3 regions of the Micromonospora sp. WMMC264 genome follow, and region 1 is predicted to be linked to each of the others. Evidence: riboswitches for the same ligand, from Rfam matches in the RefSeq annotation. Region 1 holds a riboswitch; each other region holds the start of a gene.
What was found. A riboswitch is a leader RNA that binds a small molecule or an ion and turns the genes downstream of it on or off. The one in region 1 is predicted to bind cobalamin.
Positions count from the first base shown of each region.

Region 2: another riboswitch for cobalamin. It lies ahead of O7542_RS06350 (terpene cyclase/mutase family protein); the one in region 1 lies ahead of O7542_RS07900 (ribonucleoside-diphosphate reductase subunit alpha).
Region 3: another riboswitch for cobalamin. It lies ahead of metE (5-methyltetrahydropteroyltriglutamate--homocysteine S-methyltransferase); the one in region 1 lies ahead of O7542_RS07900 (ribonucleoside-diphosphate reductase subunit alpha).

Region 1 covers NZ_CP114907.1:1,938,381-1,944,840, reverse strand. The annotation lists gene O7542_RS07915 (acyl-CoA thioesterase) at 1-391, shown strand, start outside; gene O7542_RS07910 (LysE family translocator) at 395-1,021, shown strand; gene O7542_RS07905 (PrsW family glutamic-type intramembrane protease) at 1,057-1,884, opposite strand; cobalamin riboswitch at 2,005-2,221, shown strand; gene O7542_RS07900 (ribonucleoside-diphosphate reductase subunit alpha) at 2,397-4,742, shown strand; gene O7542_RS07895 (ribonucleotide-diphosphate reductase subunit beta) at 4,733-5,761, shown strand; gene O7542_RS07890 (MFS transporter) at 5,783-6,460, opposite strand, start outside.
Region 2 covers NZ_CP114907.1:1,533,322-1,539,781, forward strand. The annotation lists gene O7542_RS06340 (peptidase) at 1-745, shown strand, start outside; gene O7542_RS06345 (hypothetical protein) at 814-1,266, shown strand; cobalamin riboswitch at 1,351-1,488, shown strand; gene O7542_RS06350 (terpene cyclase/mutase family protein) at 1,625-3,079, shown strand; gene O7542_RS06355 (hypothetical protein) at 3,076-3,981, shown strand; gene O7542_RS06360 (CbiQ family ECF transporter T component) at 3,974-5,218, shown strand; gene O7542_RS06365 (ABC transporter ATP-binding protein) at 5,215-6,460, shown strand, end outside.
Region 3 covers NZ_CP114907.1:1,522,997-1,529,456, reverse strand. The annotation lists gene metE (5-methyltetrahydropteroyltriglutamate--homocysteine S-methyltransferase) at 1-2,249, opposite strand, end outside; cobalamin riboswitch at 2,365-2,584, opposite strand; gene O7542_RS06320 (beta-1,3-glucanase family protein) at 2,697-4,289, opposite strand; gene mgtA (magnesium-translocating P-type ATPase) at 4,392-6,460, opposite strand, start outside.

The sequences.
Region 1 (6,460 bases):
CCTGATCGACTCGGTCGCCGGGGTGGTCGCCGCCCGCCACTCCGACGGACCGGCCGTCACCGCCGCCATCGACGAGACGGCCTTCCTGCGCGCTGTCCGCGTCGGTGACGTGGTGCACGTGGACGCCCGGATCACCTGGGCCGGCCGCAGCTCGATGGAGGTGGCCGTGAAGGTCAGCGCGGACCGCTGGGACCGCGCGGTGCCGCCGGTGGACGTGGCGACCGCGCACCTGGTGATGGTGGCCGTGGACGACGAGGGCCAGCCCCGGCCGGTGCCGCCGCTGCTGCCCGGCACCGACGGTGACCGGCGGCGCTACCGGGAGGCGCAGATCCGGCGCGAACACCGGCTGGCGCTGCGCCGGGCGCTGCTCGACGGCGCCGAGGAGGGCTGAGGCGTGCTCGGACTGTCGGCGGCCACGCTCGCGGGATACCTGGCCGCGATCGTGGTGCTCATGCTCACCTCCGGGCCGGACATGATGTTCGTGCTCGCCAACGCCACCCGGTACGGCGCGCGGGCCGGGGCGGTGGCGGCGCTCGGGGTCGCGGCCGGGGAGGCGGTGCACGTCGCCGCCGTGGTGGCCGGACTCGCCACCGTGATCGCCGCGTCCCCGGTGCTGTTCACCGCGATCCGGTGGGCCGGTGCGGCGTACCTGATCGTGCTGGGCCTGCGGGCGCTGCGCGGCACGGGCCGGCCCGGCGTCGCGGCGGACGGGGCGGACGGCGGCGGCGCCGGGCGGGCGTTCCGGCGCGGGCTGCTCACGAACCTGCTCAACCCGAAGATGATCCTGTTCAGCGTGGCGTTCCTGCCGCAGTTCGTCCGGCCCGACGCGGGCCCGGTGGCGGCACAGCTGGTGCTGCTCGGCGCGCTGTTCGTCGCGGTGCAGCTCACCGTGGACCTGGCTCTCGGCGTGGGCGCCGGGCGGTTCGCCCGCCGCTGGGGCGACAGCCGCTGGTCGCGGCGGGTCGACCGGCTCTGCGCTGTCGCCTTCGTCGCGCTCGGTGTCCGGCTGGCCGCCGGCTGACGCTTGCTCGACTCCAGCTCGCCGAGATGGCGGCATCAGGAGGGCTCCGACCCCGCCACCTCGGCGAGCTGGTGAGGATCACGCTCCGGCGCCCGGGGCGGGGCGGCGGGCCGCTCGCGGTCCAGGTGCAGGCGCAGCAGCACCCAGCCCAGCGACACACCGCCGATGAACACGTACGCGGGCTGCGTGCCGAACGTGTCCCAGCAGGTGTGCAGCGTGACGGCGGCGGCGAAGGTGAGCAGGAACGCCGCCAGTCTCCGGCCGCCGGGCGCGGCGGCGAACGTGAACAACGCGGCGGCGGTCAGCCCGGTCCAGGCCAGGTGCGCGGCGGGCGCGGTGAGACCGCGAACCAGCAGCGTCCGCTCGACGGCGCCGAGGTTGCCCTCCGACCCGACGAACGCGGCGAACGCGTACCCCATGGTCTCCAGCGCGGCGAACCCGGCGCCGGAGGCCACGCCGATCACCAGGCCCTGCGCCGGTGACCGGTGCCGCCGCCACAGCAGCAGGATGCCGGCCGGCACGATCAGCTTCGCGGTCTCCTCGGCCAGGCCGACGAGCGCCATCGGCAGGACGCCGAGGCGGTGCAGCGTGCCGTACTCCAGCCAGCCGGCGGCGACCACGCCGACCACGCCGCCGAGAAGCGCGGCGACGCCGACGACGGAGCCGGGGACCGGGCGGCGGGCCGGCCGCCCCTGGGCGAAGGCCAGGAACGTGGCGGGCGCGACGCACGCGCCGAGCACGATCAGCGCCGGTACGAACGTGACGGTGCCGGTGCCGGACAGTGTCTCCAGCACCAGCAGGTGAAGCCCGACGCCGACGAGCAGGACCGCCACCCACGCCCAGCGGCGTCCGGTATTCCCCATACGCCGAGTATCGCGCCCGGCGGCGAGCGCCGGCATCGGGGGTAGGCACTGTGGACAGTGAGATCCATGCGACACGCCCGACACGACATCTGGTGTTGCCCAACCGCCCCCACCGCCATATATGGTGGTGCCGCAGCTGGTTCGGCCGAGCCCTCCGGGGCGGGGCCGAGGCAAGAGGGAACCCGGTGGAAATCCGGGACTGCCCCGCAGCGGTGAGTGGGAACGACAGCCGTCAACAGCACTGGGCCACCGGCCTGGGAAGCGACGGCCGGTAGGCGACCGGCGACCCCGGTCGGGCCCGCGAGTCCGAAGACCTGCCAGCGCGCCGTGCGCCTCCGCGTACGGCGGCCGGAGGTCGCGCGGGACGACCGACGCCAGCAGCCGGGCCGGCCGCGCCGTGCCCGTTGGCGTCTCCCGCCGTCTCCAGACGGTGACAGCGAGGAGAGGTCATGACTGTCGTGCAGGAAAGCCCGCCGGCCACCGGCGGCGGGTCCGAGGCCCGCCGGCCGGCGATGCGGGTACGCAAACGGGACGGCGACACCGAGCCGGTGGACGTCGGCAAGATCGTCCGGGCGGTCGAACGCTGGGTCGCCGACCTGGACGAGGTGGACCCGCTGCGGGTGGCCACCAAGACGATCAGCGGGCTCTACGACGGGGCGACCACCGCCGAGCTGGACCGGCTGTCGATCCAGACCGCGGCGGAGCTGATCGGCGAGGAGCCGCAGTACTCGAAGCTGGCGGCAAGGCTGCTGGCCGCGTACGTGGACAAGGAGGTCCGCGGTCAGGGCGTGGCGAGCTTCAGCCAGTCGATCGCGTACGCGCACGGGCTGGGGCTGATCGGCGACGAGACGGCCGCATTCGTCGCCCGGCACGCCCGCAAGCTCGACGACGCCGTGGACCCGGACGGCGACAGGCGGTTCGAGTACTTCGGACTGCGTACCGTGGCCGACCGCTACCTGCTGCGGCACCCGCAGTCGCGGCTGGTGGTGGAGACGCCGCAGTACTGGCTGCTACGGGTGGCCTGCGGGCTGTCCCGCACCCCGGGCGAGGCGGTCGGCTTCTACCGGCTGATGTCCAGCCTGGCCTATCTGCCCAGCTCCCCCACGCTGTTCAACTCCGGCACCCGGCACACCCAGATGTCGTCGTGCTTCCTGGTCGACTCGCCGCGCGACGAGCTGGACTCGATCTACGAGCGCTACCACCAGGTGGCGAAGCTGTCGAAGTTCTCCGGCGGCATCGGCATCGCCTGGTCGCGGGTGCGCGGCCGGGGCGCGCTGATCCGGGGCACGAACGGCCGGTCCAACGGCATCGTGCCGTTCCTCAAGACGCTCGACGCCGGGGTGGCCGCGGTCAACCAGGGTGGCCGGCGCAAGGGCGCGGCCTGCGTCTACCTGGAGCCGTGGCACCCGGACGTGGAGGAGTTCCTGGAGCTGCGGGACAACACCGGCGAGGAGTCCCGGCGTACGCACAACCTCAACCTGGCCAACTGGATCCCGGACGAGTTCATGCGCCGGGTCGAGGCCGACGGCGAGTGGTCGCTCGTCGATCCGTCGGACGCCCCGGAGCTGCCCGACCTGTACGGGGAGGCGTTCGACGCCGCGTACCGGGCGGCGGAGAAGAACGCGGTCCGCACGGTACGGGCCCGGGACCTGTACGGGCGGATGATGCGCACGCTCGCGCAGACCGGCAACGGCTGGATGACGTTCAAGGACGCCGCGAACCGGCTGTCCAACCAGACCGGTGAGCCGGGCAACGTGATCCACCTGTCCAACCTGTGCACCGAGATCCTGGAGGTGAACGACGACGCCGAGACGGCGGTGTGCAACCTCGGCTCGGTGAACCTCGGCGCCCACGTCACCGCCGACGGGGTGGACTGGGAGCGGCTGCGCGCCACGGTCCGCACCGCTGTGGTGTTCCTCGACCGGGTGATCGACATCAACTACTACCCGGCCGAGCAGGCGGCGGCGTCGAACCCGCGCTGGCGGCCGGTCGGGCTCGGCCTGATGGGGTTGCAGGACGCGTTCTTCACGCTGCGCCTGCCGTTCGACTCCCCCGAGGCGAAGGAGCTGTCCACCCGCGTGCAGGAGGAGATCCTGCTGACCGCGCTGGAGACCTCCGCCGGGCTGGCCGAGCGGTTCGGGCCGCATCCGGCGTACCCGCAGACCCGGGCCGCGAAGGGTGACCTGCACCCGGACCTGTGGGGCGCGGAGCCGGCGCAGGCCGGACGGTGGGCGGCGCTGCGTGAGCGGATCGCCGCAGGCGGGCTGCGCAACTCGCTGCTGGTGGCGATCGCACCGACCGCCACCATCGCCTCCATCGCCGGCTGCTACGAGTGCGTCGAACCGCAGGTGTCCAACCTGTTCAAGCGCGAGACGATGTCCGGGGAGTTCCTCCAGGTCAACACGTACCTGGTGCGGGAGCTGAAGGCCCGCGGACTGTGGACGCCGCAGGTCCGCGACCGGATCAAGCGGGCCGAGGGCTCGGTGCAGGACATCACCGAGCTGCCCGCGCCGGTGCGGGAGCTGTTCCGCACCGCCTGGGAGCTGCCGCAGCGGGCGCTGATCGACCTGGCCGCCGCGCGGGCGCCGTTCGTCGACCAGTCCCAGTCGCTCAACCTGTTCCTGAGCGCGCCGACCATCGGCAAGCTGTCCTCGATGTACCTGTACGCCTGGAAGGCCGGGCTGAAGACCACCTACTACCTGCGTTCCCGTCCCGCCACCCGCATCCAGCAGGCCACCGTCGCCCCGGTGCCCGCCCCGGTGCCCGCCCCGGTGCCCGGCGTGGTCTCCGCCGTGAGCGACGACGAGGCGCTGGCCTGTTCCCTGGAGAACCCCGAGAGCTGCGAGGCATGCCAGTGACCACCACCGCACCGACCCGGCACATGCTGCTCGACCCCGGCATGGACCTGACCCTGCGGCCGATGCGCTACCCGCGCTTCTTCGACCGGTTCAAGGACGCGATCAGGAACACCTGGACGGTCGAGGAGGTGGACCTGCACTCGGACCTCGCCGACCTGGCGAAGCTGTCCCCCGCCGAACGGCACCTGGTGTCGCGGCTGGTGGCGTTCTTCGCCACCGGCGACACGATCGTCGCCAACAACCTGGTGCTCAACCTCTACCAGCACGTCAACTCGCCCGAGGGCCGGCTCTACCTGTCCCGGCAGCTGTTCGAGGAGGCGGTGCACGTCCAGTTCTACCTGAACCTGCTCGACACGTACGTGCCGGACGAGAAGGAACGGTTCGCCGCGTTCGCCGCGGTGGAGAACATCCCGTCGATCGCCCGCAAGGCCGAGTTCTGCTTCCGGTGGATCGACTCGATCTTCGAGCTGCGGGAGCTGCGGACCCGCGACGACCGGCGGGCGTTCCTGCTCAACCTGATCTGCTTCGCCGCGTGCATCGAGGGCCTGTTCTTCTACGGCGCGTTCGCCTACGTCTACTTCCTGCGGTCCCGGGGCCTGCTCAACGGGCTGGCCTCCGGCACCAACTGGGTGTTCCGGGACGAGTCGATGCACATGGCGTTCGCGTTCGACGTGGTGGAGACCGTACGCGCCGAGGAACCGGACCTGTTCGACGCCGAGATGGAGAAGCAGGTGAAGGAGATGCTGGCCGAGGCGGTGGAGTGCGAGGTGAGCTTCGCCGCGGACCTGCTGGGCCAGGGCGTGCCGGGGATGTCGCTGGCCGACATGCGCGAGTACCTCCAGCACGTGGCCGACCGGCGCCTGGCGGTGCTCGGCATCGCCCCGATGTACGGCAGCGCCAACCCGTTCGCGTTCATGGAGTTGCAGGACGTGCAGGAGCTGTCCAACTTCTTCGAGCGGCGGGTGTCGGCGTACCAGGTCGGCGTGACCGGCAGCGTCACGTTCGACGACGACTTCTGACCGCCGCCCCCGCCCCGGCCGTCACGGCCGGGGCGGGGCCGGGCTCTCGCCGGGCAGCGCCGCCGCCCGCACCCGCCCGATCAACGCCACCACGGCGAGCGCCAGCACGGCCACCACCACGAACGCGGTACGCAGGTCCAGCGCGCCGGCGAGCAGGCCGATCACCGGCGCCGCGAGCAGCGCGCCCGGCCACTGGCCCATCGCCACCACGGAGACGCCCTCGCCGGACGTGAGGCCCGGCTGCTCACCGGCGAAGCCGAGCACCGTCGGGGTCACGCACGCCAGGCCGAACCCGAGCAGTCCGAACCCGGCCATCACCGCCGCCGGATGGGGGTACGCCACCGGCAGCGCCACGCCGGCTGTCGCGACCAGCGCGGACAGCCGGACGAAGCGGATCCGCCCGACCCGGCCGGCCAGCCGGTCGCCGAACAGCCGGGCGACGGTCGCGGCCAGCGAGAGACAGGTGTACGTGGCCGCGGCGAGCACCGCCGTGGCGCCGGCCACCTCGGTCGCGTACAGCGCGCTCCACTGGGCGCCGGCCATCTCGATGAACGAGGCGAGGAAGGCGATCACCGCGAGCAGCAGCAGTTGCGGGGTGAACCGGTCACGCAGCCGGCGCCGCGCCTCGCCGTCCTTGGTCTCCTGGCGGGGCGTGTCGGGCAGCCAGCGGTGCGTGCCGATCAGCAGCGCGCCCAGCAG
Region 2 (6,460 bases), 410 kb from region 1:
CCGCGACGGCTACCTCGGCGACGGCGTCTCCGAGGCGTACGCGGGCGCGACCGCCAAGCTCGCCCTCGCCGTGCAGGTGCGCGGCGGCGACCCGGCCGACGTCGGCGGGGTGGACCTGATCGCCCGGCTGCGTTCGCTGCAGACGCCGGCCGGCCGGTTCAGCGACCGGTCCGCGTACGGCGACTACAGCAACGCGTTCAGCCAGTCCTTCGCGCTGCTGGCGCTGGACCGTACCGCGGCCGGGGCGCCACCGGCGGCGGCCGCCTGGCTGGCCGGCACCCGATGCCCGGACGGCGGCTACCCGCTGCTGCCCGCCCAACCGGTCTGCACGTCCGACGTGGACGCCACCGCGCTCGTGACGCAGGCGCTGCGCGCCGCGGACCGTCCGGCCGACGCCGCCGCCGGGCTGCGCTGGCTGGTGTCCGTTCAGCGTGCCGACGGCGGCTTCGCCAACGCGGCCGGCACACCGAACGCCAACAGCACCGGCCTCGCCGCGCAGGCCCTGCGCGACGGTCACCGGCTGCCGGCCTGGGCGCGGTCCCGGGCGTTCCTCGCCGGACTCCAGGTCGGCTGCGCCGGGGCGCCCGCCGACCGGGGCGCTGTCGACTTCGACGGTGGCGGCTTCGACCCGGCCACCGCGCCCCGGGCCACCGCCCAGGCCGTCCTCGGTCTCACCGGGGTCGGGTACGCCCGTCTGTCCGCCGCCGGCGCCGACCCCGGCGCACCGGTGCTCGCCTGCCCGTGAACCGCCTCGCCGCTCACCCGATCACAGGAGGACCCGTGTTCCGTCACCGTCCCACCGCCCGCACCTGGATGGCCGGCCTGCTGGCCGCCGTCGTGGCCGGCGTCGCGCTGACCGCAGTCGAACCCGCGCCCCGGTCGGCGCACGCCGCCGCCTGCGTCGGCACCTCGGGAGTCACTGTGGTCGTCGACTTCGCCGCGCTCGGCGGCGGCGTACAGGTCGCCTGTGCGCCGGGCGATCCGGCCACCGGCCTGGCCGCGCTTCAGGCCGCCGGCTTCACCGTCACCGGCACCGCCCGCTGGGGCCTGGCCTTCGTCTGCCGGATCAACGGCAAGCCCACCGCCGCGACCGAGCCGTGCGTCAACACCCCGCCGGCCACCGCGTACTGGTCGTACTGGCACGCGTCCAGCGGTGGCTCCTGGTCCTACAGCACGTCGGGGGCGACCGGCTACAACCCCGCGCCGGGCAGCGTCGAGGGCTGGTCCTTCGGCGCCGGCGCCCCGCCGAGCATCGCCGCTCCCTGAACCGCGGCTGCGAACGGTGTGACCAGCGGCGCACCGGGTACCGGCAGCTGCTCTGGCGTCGTCGCGCGCCCGGGCGGTACGGTGTCGGCACCCGGTGCGCCGGGCACAACTGCATACGTCCCGTGTGGGGGGAAGCCGGTTCGAAGCCGGCGCTGACCCGCAACCGTGAGCGAGAGTCCCTTTCGCGAGCCGGAATGCCCCGCCCGGGACGAGCGGCTTCCACTGTCGAGGTCTACAGGGTGAAGTCCGGGCCGCCGAGGTCCGACCACCCCGCCCACCGCAGCACGCGGAGCGGGGTGTCCGTCTCTCGGGGTGCTTTCCGGAGGTTTCACCGACCGCTCTGCGAAAGGCACCCCTGATGCCCCTGTCCCGGCGTCTCACCACCGGTCTCGGTACAGCCACGGTGACGGCTCTCGCCGCGATCACCGGCACCCCGCCGGCCGTTGTCGCGGCACCCGCCCCGGCCCACATCACCGCCGCCCGCGACGCCGCGTCCTGGCTGGCCGGCGAGTTCACCGACGGGGCGCTGCCCGGCCCGTTCGCCCCCGAGGACTGGGGGCTGACCATCGACGGCCTGGTCGCGCTGTCCGCCACCGGCGTCGACGCACCGACCCGGCAGGCGGCGACCGCGCAGGTCGCGACACACGTACGGTCCTACAACAGCTACGACGACTGGGGCATCGAGGGCTTCACCGACGGCGGGGCCACCGCCAAACTGCTCTACGCCGCGGCCGCCGCCGACGCGGACCCCACCGACTTCGGCGGCTACGACCTGCGGGCGGAAACCCTGTCGCTGATCGCCACGGCCGACGCCGGGCACCAGCGGGGACGGATCACCAGCCGTACCACCGCCGACAGCGGCCCGGACGCCAGCAACACCTTCGACCAGTCCTTCGCCGTGCTCGGCCTGGCCCGCAGCGGCGACCTGCCACAGGATCCGGTGGACTTCCTGATCCGGCAGCAGTGCGCGGCGGGCGGCTTCCGGCTCTACCCGGACGCCGCCGACGGGCCGTCGCCGTCCTGCGACGACCAGCCCGGCGCCACCCTCGACGTCGACTCGACCGCGATGGCCGTGCAGGCGTTGCTGGCCGCCGCCGAGGACGGCGCCACGGGCGCCGGCGACGCCGCCCGCAAGGGCGCCGACTGGCTGGTCACCCAGCAGCACGCCGACGGTTCCTTCGGCGGCTCGGGACCCACCACCGGCGCGAACTCCAACAGCACCGGCCTGGCCGGGCAGGCCCTCGCCGCCGCCGGCCGCGACGACGAGGCCGCCCGGGCGGCGACGGCCCTGGCCGCGCTGCAGCTCACCGCGGGCAACGGTGGCGCGGCCTCCGCCGACGCCGGCGCGATCGCCTACAACACCGACGGATTCACGGCTGCCGCGGCGGCCGGGATCACCGACACCGACCGGGACCAGTGGCGCCGGGCCACCGCGCAGGCCCTGCTCGGGCTGGCCCAGGTCCCGCTGGGCCGGATCGGCCTCGACCCGCCGCCCACGTCGACTCCCACCCCGACCGGCACGGCCTCGCCCACCGCGCCGTCCACGCCCTCCGCGTCTCCCACGCTCACCACTTCGCCTCCACCGACCGGCACCGCCGGCCCGACGCCGAGCGTGACCCGCCCTCCGGCGACACCCGCGCCCACGACCGCGGCGCCGGCCACCGTCGCGCCGCCGATCACGACCCCGGCCGCGTCCGGGCCGGGCGGGCTGCCGACGACCGGCGTGGCGATCGGTAGCTACCTGCTGATCGCGCTGCTGCTGATCGGTGGCGGAGTGACACTGCTCGTGCTCGGCCGACGGCGGGCGGGATGAGCCTCCGCGCCGCCCGTGGCGCGCTGGCCGTCGCCCTGGTCACCGCCTGCACCACGATCGGACCGGGCAGTCCTGCGGTGGCCGCCGGGTCGGCCGGCTACTGCCCGGACGCCTCCGGGGTCACAGTCGTGGTGGACTTCAACGAGCTCGGCGGCGGGACGGTGGTGCGGTGCGCGCCGGGCACCCAGGCCACCGGCCTCGCGGCGCTCAAGAACGCGGGCTTCCCGATCACCGGAACCCTGCGCTGGGGCGAGGGGTTCATCTGCCGGATCGACGGCAAGCCGTCGGCCGCGACGGAGAAGTGCGTCGACACCCCGCCTGCGAGCGCCTACTGGTCGTACTGGCACGCCCCGAACGGCGGCAGCTGGACGTACAGCGACAAGGGCGTGCTCAACCGCAAGCCGGCGGCCGGCAGCTTCGAGGGCTGGTCGTTCTCCCTCAACCGCAACGCCGACGACGCGCCCCGTCCCGGCGTCGCGCCGAAACGCCCCGCCCCGCCACCGCCACCGCCACCACCGCCGCCGCCGCCCACGGGCGGTGAGCCGGCGGCGCCACCACCGGCGGGAGGAACCGTCGCACCGCCGCCGGTCGCCGGTGGCCGGCCCGGCGAGCCCACCCGGCCGGGCGGCACCTCCGGCCCGCCGGTCTCCGTCGGCCCGCCGACCTCCGCCGGCACGTCACCGACGGCCGGTACGCCGACCCTGACGGCGACGCCGGGCGCCGCCACCGGCACGGCACCGCAGGGCTCCTCCGACGAGCCGGTGGTGACGGATGTCGCCGCGTCCCGTGACGACGACGGCCTGCCACTGGGCACGATCGCCGGGGTGCTTCTGCTCGCCCTGCTCGCCACCGGCGCGCTGGTCGCGGCCCGACGACGCCGTGCCGCCGACCCGGATGACTGACGTCACGGTCACCGGGTCGCGGCCGGCCGACGCCCGTCGTCTGCCGGGCCGGTGGCCGGTGTGGTGGCTGCCCCGGGGGCTGCACCCGGGCGCATGGTGGCTGTGGGCGCTCGGCCTGGCCACCGCGGCCAGCCACACCACGAATCCGCTGCCGCTGGCCCTGCTCGTCGCCGTCGCCGGTCTGGTGGTGGTGCGCCGCCGGGGCGACGCGCCGTGGGCGTTGGCGTTCCGCATGTACGTCTGGCTCGGCGCGGTGATCGTCACGATGCGGGTGGTGTTCCGGATCGTGTTCGGCGGCGGCCAGGGCGACCACATCCTGGTCCGGCTGCCGGAGATCCCGCTGCCCGCGTGGGCGGCGGGCATCCGCCTGTTCGGACCGGTCGCCGCCGAGCAGATCCTCGGTGGCTTCTACGACGGGCTGCGGCTGGCGACGATGCTGATCTGCCTCGGTGCGGCGAACGCCCTGGCCAACCCGAAGCGGCTGCTCAAGGCCGTACCCGGAGCGCTGTACGCGATCGGCACCGCCGTCGTGGTCGCGTTGTCGGTCGCCCCGCAGCTGGTGGAGAGCGTGCTACGGGTCCGCCGGGCCCGGCGGCTGCGCGGCGCGTCCGCCCGCGGGATGAGGGCGCTGCGCGGGATCGCCCTGCCGGTGCTGGCCGACGCGTTGGACCGGTCCCTGGCCCTCGCGGCCGCGATGGACTCCCGTGGTTACGGCCGCACCGCGGCGGTGCCCGCCGGGCAGCGAACCGTCACCGGGGCGCTCGTCCTCGGCGGGCTGGTCGGCGTCTGCGCCGGCACCTACGGGCTGCTCGACACCGCCGCACCCGGCTACCTGGGGCTGCCGATGCTCCTGGCCGGACTGACCGCCGCCGTGACCGGCATGCTGCTGGCCGGTCGCCGGGTCCGCCGCAGCCGGTACCGACCGGACCGCTGGCGTCCGGCCGAGCTGCTCGTGGCCGGCTGCGGGGTGGCCGCCGCGGCACTGACCATGCTCGCCGGCTCGGTGGACCCGGAACTGCTCTACCCGCCGGTCAGCCCGCTCACCTGGCCCCAGCTGACCCCGCTGATGCTTCTCGCCGTCGGCGTCGCGGCGGCACCCGCCTGGCTGGCGCCGCCACCACCGCCGACAGTATGTGCCGGACGCCCGCCGTCGGTGGACCGGCCCATCCCCGTCACGGACGTGCCGGCAGACGGAGTGCGCGCCGCGAGGGCATCGACACCGGGAGACCGCCCATGATCACTTTCGACCGGGTCACCGTCCACTATGCCGAGGGCGGCCCGCCACCGTTGCGGGATGTGACGTTTCGCGTCGAGGAAGGTGAACTCTGCTTGGTCGCGGGCCGTACCGGTGCCGGAAAGTCGACGCTGCTGCGGGCGATCAACGGTCTCGTCCCACACTTCACCGGCGGCACCCTGCACGGCGCCGTCACCGTCGACGGCAGGGACACCCGCACGCATCCGCCGCGCGATCTCGCCGACGTCGTCGGCGTGGTCGGCCAGGACCCGTTGGCCGGCTTCGTCACCGACACCGTCGAGGAGGAACTGGCGTACGGGATGGAGCAGCTCGCCCTGCCACCCGCGGTGATGCGCAAGCGGGTGGAGGAGACGCTGGACCTGCTCGGCATCGCCGACCTGCGCGACCGGCCCCTGCGGACGCTGTCCGGCGGTCAGCAACAGCGGGTCGCCATCGGCGCGGTGCTCACGGCGCACCCCCGGGTGCTGGTGCTCGACGAACCCACCTCCGCGCTGGACCCCACCGCCGCGGAGGACGTGCTCGCCACCGTCACCCGGCTGGTGCACGACCTCGGAGTGACAGTGGTGCTGGCCGAGCACCGGCTGGAGCGCGTCCTGCAGTACGCCGACCGGCTGCTGTACCTGCCCGGCGACGGCCATGTCCACGACGGGACGCCAGCGACCGGGCTGGCCCACATCGACATCGCGCCACCCCTGATCGAGCTGGGTCGCCTCGCCGGCTGGACACCGCCGCCGTTGTCGGTCCGTGACGCCCGCCGGCGGGCGTCCGACCTCCGGCACCGGCTCGCCGGCGTGGCGCCGCCGCCGGTCCCGGCGGGCGCGGACACCGGTCCCACGCTGACCGCGCGGAAGATCGTCGTACGGTATCCGGGCACCGTCGCGGTGGCCGGCGTCGACCTCGATCTGCGCGCCGGCCGGGTCGTCGCGTTGATGGGCCGCAACGGATCCGGCAAGTCCAGCCTGCTCTGGGCGGTGCAGGGCAGCGGCCCACGCCACGGCGGCACCGTCGCCGTGACCGGGCCGAAGGGCACCGTCGACCCGAAGGCCCTGCCGGCCGGTCAGGCCCGCCGGCACGTCGGCCTCGTCCCGCAGGACGCCGGTGACCTGCTCTACCTGGAGACAGTCGACGCGGAGTGCGCCCAGGCCGACCGGGAGACCGGCGTACCGGCCGGCACCTGCCGGGCGCTGGTGGACCAGCTCGTCCCCGGACTGCCCGGTGACCGGC
Region 3 (6,460 bases), 420 kb from region 1:
CAGCGTCCGCGCAGCTCGGCCGCGGCGGCGACCAGGTGCTGGAGGGACGCCTCGACCTCGGGATAGCCGCGCGTCTTGAGGCCGCAGTCGGGGTTCACCCACAGCCGCTCGGCCGGCACCGCGGCCACGGCCCGGCGCAGCGCGCCGACGACCTCGTCGTGGGACGGCACCCGGGGTGAGTGGATGTCCCAGACGCCGGGCCCCACACCCCGGCGGTATCCGATCGCGGCGAGGTCGTCGAGGACCTCCATCCGGGAGCGGGATGCCTCGATGCTCGTGACGTCGGCGTCGAGGGCGTCGATGGCCGTGATCACCTCCCCGAACTCCGAGTAGCACAGGTGGGTGTGGATCTGGGTGTCGTCGGCGACTCCGCAGGTGGCCAGGCGGAACGCCCCGACTGCCCAGTCCAGGTACGCCTTCTGGTCCGCCCTGCGCAGTGGCAGCGTCTCACGCAGCGCCGGCTCGTCGACCTGGATGACCCGGATACCGGCTGCCTCGAGATCACGGCACTCGTCGCGCAGGGCGAGCGCGACCTGGTCCGCGGTGTCTGCCAGTGGCTGGTCGCTGCGGACGAACGACCAGGCCAGGATCGTGACCGGGCCGGTGAGCATGCCCTTGACCGGCCGGTCGGTCAGCGACTGCGCGTAGGTGGACCAGTTGACGGTCATCGGCGCCCTGCGTGCCACGTCGCCGTAGATGACGGGCGGACGCACGCATCGGGAGCCGTAGGACTGGACCCAGCCGTGTTCGGTGGCGGCGAACCCGTCCAGCTGCTCGCCGAAGTACTGGACCATGTCGTTTCGTTCCGGCTCGCCGTGCACGAGCACGTCCAGGCCCAGCCGCTCCTGGAGCCGGACGACGTGCTCGACCTCGGCGCGCATCCGCTGCGTGTAGGCGGCGTCGTCGAGACGCCCGGCCCGGTGCTCGGCACGCGCGCGGCGCAGCTCGTCGGTCTGCGGGAACGATCCGATGGTCGTGGTCGGGAGGGGCGGCAGGTTCAGCCGGGCCTGCTGTGCCGCCGCACGCTCCGGGTCCGCGCCGCGCTGCCGATCCGTGGCGCGCAGCGCGGCGAGCCGACCGCGTACGGTGTCGTCGCGCCAGGCGGCAGGGGTGGGCGGCAGCGGCTCGGGCAGGGACGTGGTGCCGTTGCGCAGCGCGCGGCCGAGCCGGACGACCTCATCGACCTTCTGCCGGGCGAAGGCGAGCCGCTGACGCAGCGCCGGGTCGAGAGCGGTCTCGGCGGACAGGTCCTCCGGCACGTGCAGCAGCGAGCACGAGGTGGACACGGCGACGTGGTCGGCGAGGGCGGTGACGGCGGCACCGGCCGCCACGGCGGCCCGCAGGTCGGTACGCCAGACGTTGCGGCCGTCGACGAGGCCGGCCACGATCGTCTTGCCGCGCAGTGGTCCCGCACCGGCCAGCCGCCGCAGGTTGCCGGGCCCGGCCACCAGATCCACGCCGACCGCTTCGACCGGCGTGTCGAGCAGGGCGGGCAGCGCGTCACCGAGCTCGCCGAAATAGGTGGCGACGAAGATCGCCGGCCGCTGTTCCACCGCGCCGAGCCGGGTGTACGCCTCCCGCAGCGCGTCGATCTCGGCGGCGCTCCGGTCGGCGACGTAGGCGGGTTCGTCCAGCTGCACCCATCGCACGCCCGCCGCGGCAAGGGATCGCAGGATGCCGGCGTACACGTCGACCAGGTCGGTCAGCCGGTCGAACGGTTCGCCGCGGGCCTCGGTGGGCTTGGCCAGCAGCAGGAATGTCGCCGGCCCGACCAGCACCGGCCGGCTGTCGATTCCCAGCTCGCGGGCCTCGCGGTACTCGCGCAGCGCCTTGTCGGGATTCGGCGCGAAGGTGGTGTCGGAGCCGATCTCGGGAACCAGATAGTGGTAGTTGGTGTCGAACCACTTCGTCAGTTCGAGCGCCGGCTCGGCATCGACGCCCCGGGCCATGGCGAAATAGGTGCCGAGGTCGCCGAGGCCGAGACGGGCGAACCGGCGCGGAATCGCGCCGACGGCGACGGCCGTGTCCAGCACGTGGTCGTAGTAGGAGAACGTGTTGGACGGGATCGCGTCCAGGCGCGCGTCGCGCAGCGTCCGCCACACCTTCGCCCGTAGCGCGGCAGAGGTCGCCGCCAACTCCTCGGCGTCGATCCGGCCCGCCCAGTAGGCCTCGACGGCCCTCTTGAGTTGCCGGTTGCCCCCGATACGTGGATAGCCCAGCACGGTGCTCTGACCGAATGCGGTACTCATGGAGATCCCTTCCCTCGAAGCACACGAGGCCGATCGAGGCGGGGAGGGAAGGGGTACAGACGGCGTACCGGCTTCCGCACCGGCCGTCCCGAGCGACCGTCGGCGGCGCACACCGGACGGTGCGCGCGGTGCGGGCAGGTCTTCGGACTCGCGGGCGCGACCGGATCCACCCGGTCACCTACTGGCCGTCGCTTCCCAGACCTCACGGTCCAGTGCTTCGATGACGGCTGTCGTTCCCACTCACCGCTGCGGGGCAGTCCCGGACTCACACCGGGTTCCCTCTTACGACGCCACACCCTTCACGGGCACGGCGAACCAGCACCGTTGTCCATCGTATGGGGCGGTGAGCCGACGTGGTCGGCGCGTCCGTCCTGCGGGACGGCGAGCCGTCGCGGCGGGTGGCGGGAGCGACTCGCGGTCGGCCCCCGCCCCCCGTCGCAGGGCCGGTCAGCCCTTGCGCCACTTCTGGCCGGCCGTGCCCGTGCAGTCCCAGAGCTGGAGCCTCGCGCCGTCGTTGCCGTTCCGGTCCTTGATGTCGACGCACTTGTCGGCCTGAAGGTTGACCAGGTCCCCGGCCGAGTTCAGGGTGAACTGCTGGGCGCCGGTGCCGTTGCAGGTGTAGAGCTGCACCACCGCCCCGTTGGCGGTGGACCCGGCGTCGACGTCCATGCACTTGTTGTTCTGGCTCTTCAGCGCCGTGCCGCTGAACGTCCACTTCTGCGCGTTGGTGTTGTTGCAGTTCCACATCTGCAGCGGCGCGCGGTCGACGAAGTTGGAGCTCGGCACGTCGATGCACTTGTTGTTCCAGTTGCTGACCACGGGCACCCCGGTGGTCGGGTTGCCGCCCCCACCTCCGGTGAACGGGCTGAGGATCAGTCCGGCCGAACGGGGGTCGCCGTCGTGCACCAGTGACTCGAATCCGCCGACGTCGTCGAAGGCGAACGCGTACGCCCGGCCGTCGGTCATGTTGGCGTGGATCAGGCGGGCGTACTGGTTGGTGGGGTTGCTGCGGTAGAAGTCGGCGGCGTTCGTGCTGGGCTGGGTGTCGATGGTGCCGAGCGTGCCTCGGTTGAGGGCCGCGCAGAGCGTACGCGAGATCGGGCCGACCACCTGGTCGTTCGGCGCGGGCAGGTCGCCGTCGCATCCCCAGACGCTGGCCGAGGAGGGCCGGTTGAAGGAGGCGACCACCTGGCCGCTGCCGTTTGTGAAGGTCATGGTGTTGCCCGAGGTGCGGCCGTAGTACCGGATGGCCGGCTGGTCGGCGAAGGGCGCCACGGTCAGCGTCTTCGTGGTGTACGCGTTCCACGCGGAGGCGATGTAGGAGTCCAGATAGGTGGTGCTCAGCAGGCCGGCCCCGGCCGCCTTCCCCGGAGCCAGGACGCGCAGCACGGTCCCGTCGGAGCGGGTGTGGACGGTGTTGGCCCAGCCCGGCTGCGCCCGGATGCCGTCGATGACCGCGTTGCGTCCGTTGGCCACCACGTCGCCGGTGCGCTTGGTGACGCCGTTGGCGCCGGTCACCGTGACCGCGTGCGGGATCGCGAACATGTCGACCTGGGAGCTGTTGAGCCACAGCCCGGAGTCGTTGTAGGTGAACTCGCTCCAGTCGAAGAGGATGTCGCGGTTCGCGTCACCGGCCGCCCAGGGCGCGGGCTGCACCAGTCCGTCCGGGGTGAGGAAGAACTTCAGCTTCTGCCCGAGGGCGAAGTAGGCCCGGCCGGAGAAGCCCCGGGGGAACTGGATCGTGGTGCTGCCGCCGTTGCCGGGGCCCGGTATGGAGACGTCCGGCGCGGGCGACGGCGGGATCTGCCCGCCGCTCCACGGCACGAAGGCGCCGCCGGCGGTGACGTAGCCGAGCCGGCCGGAGGACAGCTGGACGCCGATGACGTAGAGGTAGACCGGGTCGGTGCGACCGGTGGTGTTGGTGACGGTGACGGGTAGCAACGCGGGTCCGACCGCGTGGGCGGGCGTGGCGACGACGGTGCCCGCGAGCCCGGCGAGCAGTGCGGACGCGGCGGCGAGCAGCTTTCTTCGAAGACGCATGGCGACACCTCGCTGGAGACAGGGACGGGAGAGCGCTCTCTCAGCAGGGTCTAATTGTTAATATTGTTTGTCAATAGGCGATCACCGATGGACGCGAGACCGTCACGGGCGGGGCACCCGCCGTGCGACGGTCGGGTCCGGCGGGACGACATGCTTGGCGGTCTCGTTGGCGGCGACGTTGACCAGGGTGACCGCGGCGAGGGCCGCCAGCACCACCGGCGGGAGCGCGGCGAGTCCGAGTGGCGCGGACAGTGGGCTGAAGGGCAGCGCGACGGTGACCGTGATGAGCAACAGTCCGGTGCCGGCGAGCGCGGCGGAGGGGCGGCTGCGCAGAAAACTCCGATTGGAGCGCAGCACCAGCAGCGCGATGATCTCGGTGGCGGTGAACTGGACGAACCAGGCGGCGCGGAAGACGTCGGTCGACACGTGCCACCACCAGCGCAGGGCGCCGAGTACGAGGAGGTCCACGGCGATGCTGATCGAGCCGTACACCAGCATGAACCTGCGGATGGTCCGGACGTCGACGGTACGCGGATGCTGGATCTGCTCGGCATCGGCGTAGTCGGTGGACAGGGTGGTGTAGGGGATGTCGGAGAGGAAGTTGAGCAGCAGGACCTGACGGGGCAGCAGCGGCAGGAAGGGCAGCAGGAGCGCGGCGATGCTCATGCTGACGACGTTGCCGAAGGACGCGCTGGTGTTGACCCGGATGTACTTCAAGGTGTTGGTGAACGTGCGGCGGCCGAGGCGGATGCCGTCGGCGATCACGTCGAGGTTCTTGTCGAGCAGCACGATCGCCGCGGCCTGTTTGGCGACGTCGACAGCGGTGTCGACGGAGATGCCGACGTCGGCGGCGTGCAGCGCGGGAGCATCGTTGATGCCGTCGCCGAGAAACCCGACGACGTCGCCGCGTTGGCGCAGCGCGGTCAGGATGCGTTCCTTCTGCAGCGGGTCCACCTCGGCGAACACGGTGACGTCGGCGATCCGCTCCGGCAACTGGTCGTCGGGGCAGGCGGCGAGGTCGGCGCCGACGAGCGGTTCGCCGGCTAGGTCGACGCTGGCGGCGACGTGCCGGGCGGCGTGCCGGTTGTCGCCGGTGACCAGTCGGACCGTGACGCCCATGTCAGCGAGCCGGCGGATGGCGGCGGCGGCGTCTGCGCGGGGTGGGTCCTGGAAGGCGAGCAGCCCGACCAGCGTCATCTCCCGTTCGTCGGCGACGGCGACGGCGGTGGCGCCGGGCATGGCTCGCACGGCGAGGCCCAGCACCCGGTCGCCCTGGTCGCTGAGCGCGGCGAACCGTCGCAGGACCCGCTCGCGTACCTCGTCCAGCGGTACCGTGCCCGCGGCGGTGCGTGCGGTGGCGCAGACGTCGAGCACCGCGCGTAGCGCACCCTTGGTGACCAGGATCGGCTCGTCTCCGTCGCGCACCAGCAGGGACAGGCGCTGGCGGGTGAAGTCGTAGGGCGCCTCGGCGATGCGGGTGCCCGGGTCGGCGGGTGGTTGCCCCCTCATGATCGCCGTGTCGACAGGGTTGGGAAATCCACGCTGGAGGCCGGCGTTGAGCCTCGCGAGCCGGGCCACCTCGGCGTCCGGCTCACCCTCGACCGAGAGGCAGCCGGTGAGGGTGACCGTGCCGGCGGTGAGGGTGCCGGTCTTGTCGGTCAGCAGCACGGTCATGGCGCCGAAGTCCTCGATGACCTCGAGGCGCTTGACGATGACCCGGTGCGCGGCCATCGCACGGGCGCCGGCGGAGAGGCTGACCGCGACGATCGCCGGCAGCATCTGCGGGGTCAGCCCGACGGCGAGGGCGAGCGAGAACAGCAGGGAGTCGATGACCGGGCGGTGCAGCAGCAGATTGGCGACGAAGATGCCGACCAGCAGCACCACCATGATCCGCACGAGCAGCAGTCCGAAGCGGGTCAGCCCGCGTTGGAAGCCGGTGCTGGCGGGGCGGGAGGCGACCCGGCGGGACACCGCTCCGAAGGTGCTGTCGCGGCCGGTGCGCATCACCACCGCGCGCGCGGTGCCGCTGGCCACGTGCGTACCCATCCACAGCGCGTTGCCGCGCGCGGTCAGCTCCGCGTCCGGCGGCGACGGGTCGTCCGACTTGGGTACCGGGAACGACTCGCCGGTAAGCACCGCCTGGTCGACCTGCAGACGTTCCGCCTGAACGA